Regions from separate parts of the Desulfobacter hydrogenophilus genome, predicted to be linked through region 1. Evidence: predicted binding sites of a transcription regulator. Region 1 holds the regulator's gene; each other region holds the start of a gene.
What was found. The regulator sigma-54, encoded in region 1, starts transcription at its own class of promoters, with help from an activator protein. The targets are predictions, from matches to a motif close to TNTGGCACANTTTCTGCTNT.

Region 1 (4,260 bases):
ACTTGAAAATATTGAGGTGGATGACAAAGCTGCGCTTAAACTTAACGCACTTGAACAGATCTCCAAAAAAAACGGCATCACCGAATGGAAGCTCAAAGCATCCAGTGCCACCCTGCTCAAAGACCGAAACAAGGCTGTACTCAAAGATGTGGACATTATTTTCTACACAAAGCAGAATACCCAAGTTCACCTCACAGCAGACCAGGGAGAGCTCAACACCAAGACCCATGACATGACCTTTTCAAGGCATGTCACTATCCAGTATCAGCACTACACCCTGACAAGTGAAACATTGCATTATGCCAAAGAAGCACATATAATACGCTCAGATTTAAGGGTTACAGTTGATGACGAAGATTCCGTAATAGAAGCTGACAGCATGGAAATCCTGCTAGAACAGAATCTGATCATCTTAAAAGGACACGTAGAAGGAAATTTTAGTGAAAATAGTCAGAATTCCAACATATTATAATATCTCTTTGGGTTTATTGCTGATACTGTTGTCTCTTTTCACACAAGTATCCTTGGCAGCCCAGGAAAACAAAACCGCTGATAAACAGCAGCCGCCGGCTGACCTGAAAATCACTTCGGATAAAATGATCGCCAGCAAAGACCAGTCCATGGTGGAATTCATGGGAAAAGTGAAAGCAGTTCGGGCAGACAGTGTGCTTTTAGCAGATTCGGTCAAGGTGTTTTTCCATACCTCAAAGACTAAAAAGGAAGGCCAGTCAAACGTTAAACGAATTCTTGCCACGGGCAATGTGGAATATACCGAAGGGGAACGCAAAGCATTCTCAGATCAGGCGGATTATGACACTGCAGATGAGATACTGGTACTCACCGGGGAACAAGCCCGTCTGCTTACGGGAAAAAGCTGGATCACCGGCAAAAAGATCACCCTGTTTAAGGTCCAGAACCGGGTGGTTGTGGAAAGTACAGAAAAAACCAAGGTTGAAGCCTTTTTTGATGCCGAAGACCAAGACGGGTCTTTATAGATGAGTCGATTGGTACTGGAAAATCTTGTGAAGACCTATGGCGGTAAAACCGTAGTGGATCAGGTCAGCTTGAGTGTGGACCAGGGCCGGGTGACCGGGCTTTTGGGCCCTAACGGTGCCGGCAAGACCACCACCTTCTATATGACCGTTGGCATGATCCGGCCGGAAAAAGGAACTGTTCATCTTGACGGGGAGGATATTACCCGAGACCCCATGTATGTGAGGGCAAGAAAGGGCATTGGTTACCTACCCCAAGAGATGTCTATATTCAAAAAACTGACCGTCAAGGAAAATATAACGGCCATTCTGGAGGTTATTGATAAAAAAGTTACGAATATCAACCAAAAAGCCGAAAACCTGATGGAAGAACTGGGGATACTGGCCTTAGCCGGTCAAAAGGCTGCCTCCTTATCCGGTGGAGAGAGACGCCGTCTGGAAATTTCAAGGGTGCTTGCAACAGATCCCTTGTTCATCCTGCTGGATGAACCCTTTGCCGGTATTGATCCTTTGGCTGTCATTGACATCCAGCAGATTATATCCCAGCTTACGAACAAAGGCATCGGAATATTAATTTCCGACCATAATGTCAGGGAAACATTAGGCGTATGCGACACAGCTTACATCATGAGCCAGGGCGTGGTTATGGAATCAGGTCCGCCGGAAAAAATTATTTCAAGCAAAATAGCCAAACGAATTTACCTGGGAGACAACTTTAGACTTTAATCATGGAACTTGGATTACAACAAAGCCTTGCATTGACTCAACAGCTGGTCATGACACCCCAGCTCCAGCAAGCCATCAAACTGCTTCAGCTATCCCGGCTTGAACTTGCCGAAATGATCCAGCAGGAAATGGAGCAAAATCCGGCGCTTGACGAAGTCTCCATTGATGAAACCTCTGACAAAGCCATCACTGCCCAGGAAACCGAAACCCGGGAAACCGAAACCGAAGCCCCTGTCAAGGAAGTTACGATTGAAGAGCGGGTGCGCTCGGATACGGATTGGGAAAACTATATTAATGAATATAACTCCACCGGTAGAATATACACGGAGTCTGAAAACAGCGAAGCCCCCAATTACGAGGCTTTCACCTCTGAGAAACAAACCCTTGAGGCGCATTTGAAGTGGCAGTTGATGCTTTCGGATCTGCCGGACACAGAGGAACGCCTTGGTCACGTCATCATTGGCAATCTGAACCGGGACGGATATTTATGCGCCGACGTGGAGGAAGTGGCCCAGGCCGCCAAGGCCGACATCCAAACCGTTGAAAAGGTGCTGGCTGTGCTCCAGACCTTTGACCCCCCCGGGGTGTGTGCCAGAAACCTGTGCGAGACGCTTTTGATTCAAGTCCGGCAACTTGGCATTGAAAACGAGATCATCACCCGGATCATTACGGATCATCTAAAAAATCTGGAAAACAGGAACAGCAAAAAAATTGCCAAGGCCCTTAAAATTTCCGTTGATGATGTACGGGCCGCAGTGAAAATTATTCAATTTCTTGAACCCAAACCCGGCAGGAAATTTACTACAGATGAACCCGCCTACATCACCCCTGACATTTACGTTTACAAAATCGGTGATGACTTCAAAATTGTTATGAACGATGACGGCCTTCCCAAATTAAGAATTTCAAGATTCTACAGGGACGCTGTGGCCACCGGCAAAAAAATCCCCAAGGAAACCAAGACCTATCTTAATGAAAAGATGCAGTCCGCCTCCTGGCTGATAAAATCCATTCATCAACGCCAGAAAACCATCTATCTGGTCATGGAAAGCATCATAAAATTTCAAAGAGAATTTTTTGAGAAGGGCATTGCCTATCTTCGGCCTTTAATTTTAAAAGATATTGCCGAAGATATTGAAATGCATGAGTCTACGATCAGCCGGGTGACCACTAACAAATATGCGTACACCCCCCAGGGACTGTTTGAGTTGAAATATTTTTTCAATAGTTCCATAGGGCGCGGTGATGGGCCTTCCATGGCATCGGCCAGTGTCAAGGAGAGAATAGTACAACTCATTGACAATGAAGATCCCAACGCACCTTTAAGTGATGATAAAATCGCCGCAATTCTGCAGGAGTCAGACATTCAGATTGCCCGGCGAACCGTGGCAAAATACAGAAAGGTGCTCAATATTCTGCCGTCCAATAAACGAAAACAACTATAGGGAGAGCTAATCTATGCAGGTTACCATCACGTTCAAGAAAATAGAAGCATCTGATTCCCTGAAATCCTATGTACACAAAAAACTTAAACGGTTTGACAAGATGCTGGATGGTCCGGCCGAGGCCAATGTAGTCTTAAGCGTTGAAAAAATAAGACATATTGCCGAACTCACCTTAACCAGCGGGACGCTTAACATCCATGCAAAGGAAGCGTCCGAAAGCATGTATGCCACCATTGATATTTTAGCGGATAAAATCAAAGGCCAAATCACAAAACACAAGGAAAAAGAAAAAAAACACATGTCAGGCAATAAGACAAGCCTGACCGATACCCGGGAGTTCAGCATAGATGAACCACTACCCAAAGACGTGGTCGATATTATTGAAGAGCCTCTTGAAACAAAACCCATGGACATTGAAGACGCGGTGATTGAACTGGAATCGGGCAAAAAATCTTTTTATGTATTTACGAATGCCCGCACAGAACAAGTCAATGTGATTTATAAACATAATAACGGAAAATTGGGACTAATCGCTCCCCAAGGATAGGATGGTCGGAACCAATGAAAATCAGTGACATTCTAAAGCTGGACGCTATTATCGCAGACCTGAAAGCCAAAAACAAATCGGAGGCTATAGAAGAACTGTCCCGGGCTGTTTCACCCGTGGCAGGGGCCGAAATCGAAGATGTTACAGCAGTCCTGCTGGAACGGGAACATTTAGGTTCCACAGGCATCGGCGGTGGAATCGCGATACCCCACGGCAAACTGGAGACGGTGAAATCTATTGCTGTGGGATTTGGGCGCAGCATCAAAGGAATCGAATTTGATTCTTTGGATAACCGACCGGTCCATCTTTTCTTTCTGCTTTTAACACCCGAACATTCCACAGGGGGGCATTTGAAAGTTCTTGCCCAGATTTCAAAGCTGCTGAAAATGGCTCAGTTTAAAGAACGACTGTTATCGGCAGGTTCAACCGAACAGATTCATCAAATCATTCTGGAGAATGACGAAGAATTTTGACAATGGAAAACCTCAAGGTTTATATCATCACCGGCATCTCAGGTTCCGGGAAGACAACTGTCGCCCAGGCATTTGAA
Region 2 (4,260 bases), 2.3 Mb from region 1:
AGGTGCCTGAGCATGCTCTTGAACAGGTGAAAAAGGCGCTATCAAAGAATCCGAACATCCAGTTTGTAGAAGAAAATTTTATTGCTGAAGCAGGGTATGTGCCCAATGATGACCAATACCCTTCCCAGTGGCACCTGCCGCAAATTTCAGCTCCCAGCGGATGGGATCTGACTACGGGCTCCCAAAGCGTTCCCATCGCCATCATTGATTCCGGTGTTGATCCCACCCATCCCGATCTTGCGGGTAATCTTATTGCCGGGTATAACTTTCTTGATAACAATACAGATACTCAGGATGTTCTCGGACACGGCACGGCTGTCGCCGGATCTGCCGCAGCCATGACCGATAACACTACCGGCGTTGCCGGCGTGGCATGGAACAGCCCGATCATGCCCCTGGTGGTTTTAGACGCCAATGATTATGCCACGTATTATGACATCGCCCAAGCCATTAATTATGCTGCTGACCAGGGCGTCAGGGTCATAAACATCAGTATTGGTGGGTCAAGCTACTCCTCCACCCTGCAGAATGCAGTGAATTACGCCTGGAACAAGGGTGCGGTTATCCTTGCCTGTGCCCATAACTATTCAACTGACACACCATACTATCCTGCAGCCTGTGCCAATGTGGTAGCGGTATCCGCTACTACTTCATCCGACACTCTGGCAAGTTTTTCAAATTACGGGGACTGGATCGACATAGCCGCGCCAGGCTCATACATTTTGACAACTACCCGCGGTGGTGGGTATGGAAACTGGAACGGGACATCCTTTTCATCCCCCATCACCGCCGGTGTAGTGGCCCTGATTCTTTCAGCCAACCCGTCGTTAACCAATGTCCAGGTTGTGGATATCCTCACCCAGAGTGCTGTCGATCTTGGCACCACAGGGTTTGATAACTATTTCGGTTACGGCAGAATAAACGCCCTTCAGAGCATCCAGACTGCATTGGCTGCTGTTCCTGACGAGGATACCATTGATCCTTCTGTGGCCATCACATCACCCCAGAATGACACAACCGTCAACGGCAGCTTGACTGTAAGCGTTTCAGCGGCGGACGAGGGGGGTGTGGACCGGGTTGAACTATACGTTGACGGTGAACTTTTATCCTCTGATACCACTTCGCCCTACACATTTGCCTGGGACACTTATGGCTATGCAAACGGCGACCATGAACTGATGGCCGTGGCCTATGACAGCGCAGGAAATGACGGCTGGTCCAGTGTTATTGCAGTGACTGTGGCAAATGAGAGCGCTGATGATACAACGGCACCCGTTGTTTCGATTACACCCATTCAAGGCGGTGCGCTGGTCAGTGGCGGCATCACTGTGGATGTCTCTGCCACGGATGAGGGCGGCGTCGCTCTGGTAGAACTCTATCTTGACGGTGAGCTTCTTGATGAAGACATCACGTCTCCCTATGCATTTTTCTGGAACACCACAGCTTATGCCGATGGTACTTACGAATTAGTGGCCGTGGCCTATGATACAGCCGGGAATCGAGGACAGTCCGGCGTAATCAGTGTGAGCGTGGACAACGTAATCTTTCAAGATACTGAGGCGCCTGCTGTCACCATTACTTCACCTGGTGACGGTGCATCCATTGGCAACCGAGTAACAGTTCAGGCATCGGCTTCAGATGACAGCGGCATCAACCGGATGGAACTTTTTATAGACGGAGAACTCAAAGCGGTAAAATATAAAAGCGAATTGAGTTGGAACTGGAATACCCGGAAGCTGTCAAAAGGCGCTTACACGCTTTCAGTGAAAGCATTTGATACAGCGGGCAATGAAGGGGCAGATACCATAACGGTCTATAAATAGCTATTAAGTGGTAGTCCTGATTTTGGGCTGCCGCGCAACGAAAAGAGAAAGGGTTTAAATCGGACAAAGATCCTTTCGAAAAAACAAACGGAATAAAAAAGGCAGGGTGAACTTTTTCACCCTGCCTTTTTCTATGACATGTTCAAATCTGAATTATTTTTTTCGTCTTGAAATTTTTGCAAGCCCCAACAGACCGATGCCGAAAAGTATAAAAGTCGCTGGTTCTGGGACTGGATCACCGCCACCGCCACCGCCGCCCTCGTCCAGCACCCCATACAGCTTCAAGCTGCCTGCAGTACCATTACCAACCCTTTGCATCCGTACGTACGGGCTTACATTTTGTTCATAGGAAAAAAGTGGTGTATCATCGAATTCCATAGTCAGGACTGCTTGAGTAAAATAATGTGGAGTTTGGCCATCTGAATCAAGAATTAATTCAGCCGCAGGATTGTAAAGTGCAGCCGCAACATTGCTAGAAGCACCATCGTTGTTGGGGATAAAATCCAGTGAGGTACCTTCGAGTTTGCCATCTGGATCTATTTCCCATTCACCAGTACTACCATCTTGGTCGTCAATATAGATCTCATCAAAATTCTCATCAAAAGCCTTTAAACTCCAGCTGACCATTGTTGGCAGGGGATCGTTGCCAAGGTCCCACCCAAACGCAACGAGGGCGGGAATATTGTCGTTCGAAGTACTGGTCGAAATGGGTGAGGTATTGTCCAACTTCACGGTTAGGACATTGCCCGATATAGAAACGTCCATCGTAGCCGACCCTATTCCGGATGCAGATACACCGGAGAAGTTATATATAGTCGACGCCCCACTACTCGTCGCGAGGCCAAGAATTAATAGAACAGAGAGAATTACTCTTCTCATTTTATTCTCCTTTTCACATGATTAAGCTATTATTTTCACAGTTCTTTCTGTATCTTTAGAATAACAGCAATTACAATGCCAAACATCAAGGTGAACATATAACTACTTAATTTTATAAAACTTTATTTAAATCAAAAGAAGGTAACATAAATCAGGTTATCAAATATGTAAAAAAAATACACAGTTTAAAGAAAAAAAATACACAAACATTGATAGTCTTTTTATTTTCCCATTGATCATTTTGTCACTGATTATGGCTGGGCTGTTTTAATCTTTTTCAGTTCCCGAATCTTGTCCCGGTATTGTGCAACCTGCTCGAATTCCAGACTTTCTGCCGATTCGTTCATTTTGGTATCAAGGTTTCGGATCACATCTTCCAGGTTCAGCTCATCCGCATCATAGGCTTTGAGTTCCTCATTTATGGCCGCTTCCATTGTATTGGCATTCATGCCGGCCATAGTATAATCAAAGGTATTGATCTTTTTGCTGATGGTGGCGGGTGTAATGCCGTGTGCTTGGTTATACGCCTCCTGCATGAATTCCGGGGACATGATACTGATTTTCACCTATGTTAATGTCACAGAGACAAAACCATTTCATGGTTTTTGAGGGGAATATCATGCCAGCCCCATCCATTCTCAGGGATTTATAAATCTGAAGTCGGATCAGGACCGGTAGGGAATCTACCGGTTTTGATTCATAATAGGGTGTAATTGCACATTTAGGGCAAACCCTATGACGGATTTACCCTAAATGTGCAATTACACCCGATCTGATCCAGCGACAATCAAACTCAAATTATGGTGAAACTTCAGATTTCAAGCCGGGTGCCGGTGGCAAATACGTTGATTGGGCGCGTCATTTTGCGGGCCATGTACGCCGGGGCATCAGGGCCCGTGCAGTGGCCGGTATAATAGGTTGTGCCGTCATAGGATGACAATTCATTGACCAGAATATCCAGGCGGTTGTCAGGTTCTGTGACCCGGGTTATGCGATTATACAGGTGAAATCCGCCGATCACATGGTCAATATGATCCCGGCCTGTGCGGGTAAGAACCGTATCAATCATGTTCCCCATGCCCGAGTGGGCGCATCCGGTGAACAGAACCGAGGTACCGTCTTCCACGATCAGCAGGGCCAGTTCATGGGAAAATTCATCCTCAATAAGTTTCCCGTCTTCCTGCTGCATCAAAAGGTCTGAATTGCCCTGGGGGATAAAGCCCTTTTTTGAAAAATCTGTGATAATGGTTAAATTCTCGGACAAGGCCAGGTCCGCACCAAGAAACCGGCAGCGGCTTTTGTCAATGGCATCGGTGTCAAGGCCGATATACCGGGGTTCATTATTCTTGTAGCGGGCATAGTATCTGCCTTCAATGGCCCCCCGGGTCATGATGATTGCTGCTTTGTCATTGATTTTTTGAAACTGCGGGATGCCGCCGCCATGGTCATAGTGCCCGTGGGACAGCACGGCCATGTCCATTTTTGACAGGTCTACACCCAAATGTTTTGCATTGTCTGCAAATTTGTTGTCCGGTCCCATATCAAAAAGAATGGACCG
Region 3 (4,260 bases), 1.4 Mb from region 1:
AAATGCAGTAAAATATCACGAAATGATGATGACTTGTCGATCATCAGGCAGCTGCAAGGGTGTATTACTCAACAATAAAGTTTATGTAATTCTAATAAAATGTCAAAAAATAGTATGAGATACGAAGGCCCCATATATCGTCCACCCAGTGAAGCGGATTCACTTTTAATTCAGGCCACGGTCGGATGCCCTCACAATAAATGCACTTTTTGCACGATTTATAAAAATGGCCCACGTTTCAAAATCAGACCTGTTCAAGATATTATGGAAGATATAGATTCTGCATCCAAAACATATGGACCTAACGTCAAAACGCTATTTTTCCCGGCAGGAAATACCATTGCGATGAGAACGGATAACTTGGCCGCGATCTGTATCTATGCCCGCAAAATTTTTCCTGATTTAGAACGGATAACGGTCTATGGCTCGTCCCAATATATCCATAAAAAAGGACGAAGTGGTCTAAAACAATTGGCAGAGGCCGGGTTAAATCGTATCCATGTGGGTCTTGAATCCGGAAATGATGAGATTCTGCGCTATGTGAAAAAAGGAGTAGATGCCAAACGTCAAATCGAGGCAGGTCAGTGGGTCGTTGCCGCTGGATTAGAGTTAAGTCTCTATGTTGTATTGGGATTGGGGGGCGCGGGGTTGACAGAGCCGCATGCAGACGCTACGGCAAATGCACTTAATCAGATTAATCCCGACTTCATCAGGCTTAGAACGTTTGTACCGAAGATCAACACACCAATCTTGGATGAAGTTGAGTCCGGCAAATTTAAAATGCTGGGGCCACATGGTATTCTAAAAGAGACCGAACGCTTAGTCCGACAGTTAGAAGTGACGTCCTATTTAGCCAGTGATCATTACACAAATTATATTGATGTTCATGGTAAACTGCCAGAATCGAAAAACCCAATGATCGAGCAGATTAGAGCAGCATGCAAACGACCTGAATCGCAATTTCGGCCTTTTTTTATTGGAGATCAATAAAAAAAAGGCCCTCGCAAAATGTCGAAGGCCTTTATTTTTAAGTGGCGTCCCCAAGGGGATTCGAACCCCTGTCGCAGGCGTGAAAGGCCTGTGTCCTGGACCGGGCTAGACGATGGGGACTTACTTTACGTATATGTAATATAAATGGTGCCCAGGAACAGAATTGAACTGCTGACACGGGGATTTTCAGTCCCCTGCTCTACCGACTGAGCTACCTGGGCCCATGAGCCGATGACATTAATCGAATTTTGAATATCTGTCAATACCTTTTTAAAAGCTGCTGGACAATTAAAGCCCCGGACAAAATTATCCGGGGCTTTAGCATATTAGGCCGAAAATTGGGGACGATGTTACGGCTTACCCGTGAGTCTATTCAATTTCGAAACCGCGTTCGCCGTGGATGGCATTATCAAGACCGGATAATTCCTCCTCCGGGTCCACCCTGATTCCGCCGGTGAGTGCTTTGGTAATATAAATGACGATCAGTGTGGCAATGGCGGCAAATGCGGCGGTGCCGATGACGGACAAAAGCTGGATGCCCAATTGTTTTGCATTGCCGTAAAAAAGGCCAACCGCCCCTTCCGTAACTGTGGGTGTGGCAAAAAGACCGGTGGCCAAGGCTCCCCAGATGCCGCAAAGCCCATGGATGCCGAAGGCATCAAGGGAATCGTCGTACCCAAGCTTCTGTTTGATTACGGCGACACCCATATATCCTAAAACGCCGGCCACTGCGCCAATCGCAAACCCACCGCCAAGGGAGACAAATCCGGCTGCCGGCGTGATACCCACTAAGCCGGCAACTGCGCCGGAGGCAAGCCCGAGAACCGTGGGCTTGCCGGATATCTTCCACTCAGCGAACAACCAGGCAAGCCCTGCAATGGCTGCTGCAGTGTTGGTGACCATGAACGCGGATGCTGCCACGCCGTCGGCGGCCAGTTCGCTGCCTGCATTAAAGCCGAACCAGCCAAACCACAGAAGCCCTGCACCCAGGGCTGTGAATGCAACAGAGGAAGGGATCATGGCTTCCTTTCCGTAGCCGTTGCGTTTGCCTAAAACCAGGGCCAGCATCAGACCTGAGACACCAGCATTGATGTGGACAACGTTACCGCCGGCAAAATCCAGAGCGCCGAGGTGATGCATCCATCCCCCGCCCCATGCCCAGTTGCATACGGGTGCATAAACAAAAGTAACCCACAAAATGGTGAACACTATCCAGGAGGAAAATTTCATTCTGTCCACAACAGAACCCAGAACAATGGCAATGGCAATGCAGGCAAAGGTCTGCTGAAACAGAACAAAAATTATGGTGGGAATGGAGCCGGATACCGAATGAATGTCAATGCCGGATAAAAACAGATGATTCAAATTACCGATGAAAAGCGAGTCGCTCTCTCCAAAAGCCAGGGAATATCCCCAGGCCACCCAGACCACCGATGCCAGACAATAAGCCACAAGCGTCATGGCAATGGTGTTCAGCAAATTTTTATATCGAGACATACCGCCATAGAACAGGGCCAGGCCGGCCGGTGTCATCATCATGACAAGGGCTGTGGACATGGTTACCCATGCGGTGTCTCCGCTATCAATCGTGCCGTCTCCGGCCAAAGCCGGGCATACATTTAACAGGATCAAGCCAACGACAAATGCACAGTGTCTTAACATCATATTTTCCTTTTCATCGGGTTAATGCGGTTAACTTGCAAAAAAAATCATTTTTTGCAAGTACATATTAATAAATAAAATTGTTCTTACATTTTTGCAAATGTTATACCAGCTGCGTCCCCTCGGACAGACCCAGCAGGCGCAATTAATTGAAATTACAAGGGGAAAAACAGCACAAAATACCACACAACAAATCATCTATAAAATCATAATATTTTTTTTAATCCACAAAAATGTAACCTTGGGCACCAAAGAGGCATTCAAAAATGTTATTTTCTATTAGAAAATGCCTTAAGTATCTCTTTATATCTCGGGTTTCAAGCCCAATAGGGGATTATGTTTGGCCCCTTGGAGAAAGGGGCTGTGCCAAAAAGCACATAATTGTAATTTTATATCAAAGACGACCCACCTGGCTGACGGTTAATGTAATTGCCCCCCACTCATTTTCCACCCGGCCGGAAAGTACATATGGATATCCATTATCAAGGACATGGGAAAACCGAATATAGGTCCTGGGAAAAAAGACGGTCTCCACCAAGCCGGTATCATCTTCAAAGGTAAGAAATTTCATGGGGTCACCCTGCCTGGTTTTCACAAGCTTGCCTGTAATCAGCCAGCCTGCAAAACATATGTTTCGGCCAACCATATTGGGCAAATCCACAGCTTTAATCGTGTTGAGATTCTGGAATTTTTCCCTTACCAGCTTCATGGGGTGACAGGCCGCTAAAAAACCCAGCACGACAAATTCCCGGCGAAGCCGTTGAAGGGGAGGATCCGGAGGCAAATTCGGAATGTCATGCATCTCCGACCCAAACAGATCAAGCCGGTCCGCCATAGACCGTCGACCTGCTTGCCAGACGCAATATGCCCAGGCTAAAGCCGCACGGCTTGTGCCCGGCAAAAGGCCGTCAAGGCAGCCGCTGTCCGTAAGGGCCCGGGCTTCATCCTCCCTGGGGGCAACGCGGTTAAAAAAATCAAAGCAGTCTGAAAACATGGCCTTTTCCCGTTCCAGCATAATTCTATCCATGGTTGTCCGACCCAGGGTTTTGATGGCAATCAGCCCGACCCGGATCTCATTTTTAAGTCCGGTCCAGCACACCCGGCTGTGCCGGACATCCGGCCCCAGAATCGTTATCCCCATACGCCGGGCTTCGGACACATAGGCAAAGGTGGAATAAAAGCCGCCCTGGTTGGATATCACTGCTGCCATGAATTGCGCCGGGTAATGGGTTTTTAGATACGCAGCCTGGAATGAGACCCGGGCATAGGCCGCCGAATGAGCTTTGCAAAAGGAGTAGCCTGAAAATGAGAGAATCATATACCAGATTCTCTCCACAGCGTCCGAAGAAACGCCTTTGCTACGCGCACCTTCAAAAAATTCAGCCCTGAAAACCTCAAGTTTTTTGTGTCTGTCTTTTTTGGACATGACCTTGCGCAGTTCATCGGCACGGGCATGGGTAAAGCCGGCCAATCGGACCGCAGTCTTTGATACATCCTCCTGAAACACCATGATGCCGAAGGTCTCGTCCAAAAGCCCTTCCATTAAAGAATGAAGCGGTTCACAGACACCTGAATGGAGGCGTTGAAGATACGCATTTATAAATTCGT

Region 2: EYB58_RS01395 (PEP-CTERM sorting domain-containing protein) is a predicted target of sigma-54. The motif match lies at 2,766-2,785, and genes of this name have one in related genera.
Region 3: EYB58_RS05175 (ammonium transporter) is a predicted target of sigma-54. The motif match lies at 2,822-2,841, and genes of this name have one in related genera.

What each region holds. Positions count from the first base shown of each region.
Region 1 is NZ_CP036313.1:2,564,152-2,568,411, reverse strand. Features, by position in the region: gene lptC (LPS export ABC transporter periplasmic protein LptC) at 1-472, shown strand, start outside; gene EYB58_RS11365 (LptA/OstA family protein) at 441-995, shown strand; gene lptB (LPS export ABC transporter ATP-binding protein) at 996-1,718, shown strand; gene rpoN (RNA polymerase factor sigma-54) at 1,721-3,163, shown strand; gene hpf (ribosome hibernation-promoting factor, HPF/YfiA family) at 3,177-3,710, shown strand; gene EYB58_RS11345 (PTS sugar transporter subunit IIA) at 3,725-4,183, shown strand; gene rapZ (RNase adapter RapZ) at 4,186-4,260, shown strand, end outside.
Region 2 is NZ_CP036313.1:291,501-295,760, reverse strand. Features, by position in the region: gene EYB58_RS01400 (Ig-like domain-containing protein) at 1-1,823, shown strand, start outside; gene EYB58_RS01395 (PEP-CTERM sorting domain-containing protein) at 1,977-2,702, opposite strand; gene EYB58_RS01390 (UvrB/UvrC motif-containing protein) at 2,954-3,253, opposite strand; gene EYB58_RS01385 (MBL fold metallo-hydrolase) at 3,514-4,260, opposite strand, start outside.
Region 3 is NZ_CP036313.1:1,184,300-1,188,559, forward strand. Features, by position in the region: gene EYB58_RS05155 (PHP domain-containing protein) at 1-78, shown strand, start outside; gene EYB58_RS05160 (radical SAM protein) at 115-990, shown strand; tRNA gene EYB58_RS05165 (tRNA-Glu) at 1,033-1,110, opposite strand; tRNA gene EYB58_RS05170 (tRNA-Phe) at 1,136-1,211, opposite strand; gene EYB58_RS05175 (ammonium transporter) at 1,360-2,652, opposite strand; gene EYB58_RS05180 (DNA polymerase III subunit alpha) at 3,047-4,260, opposite strand, start outside.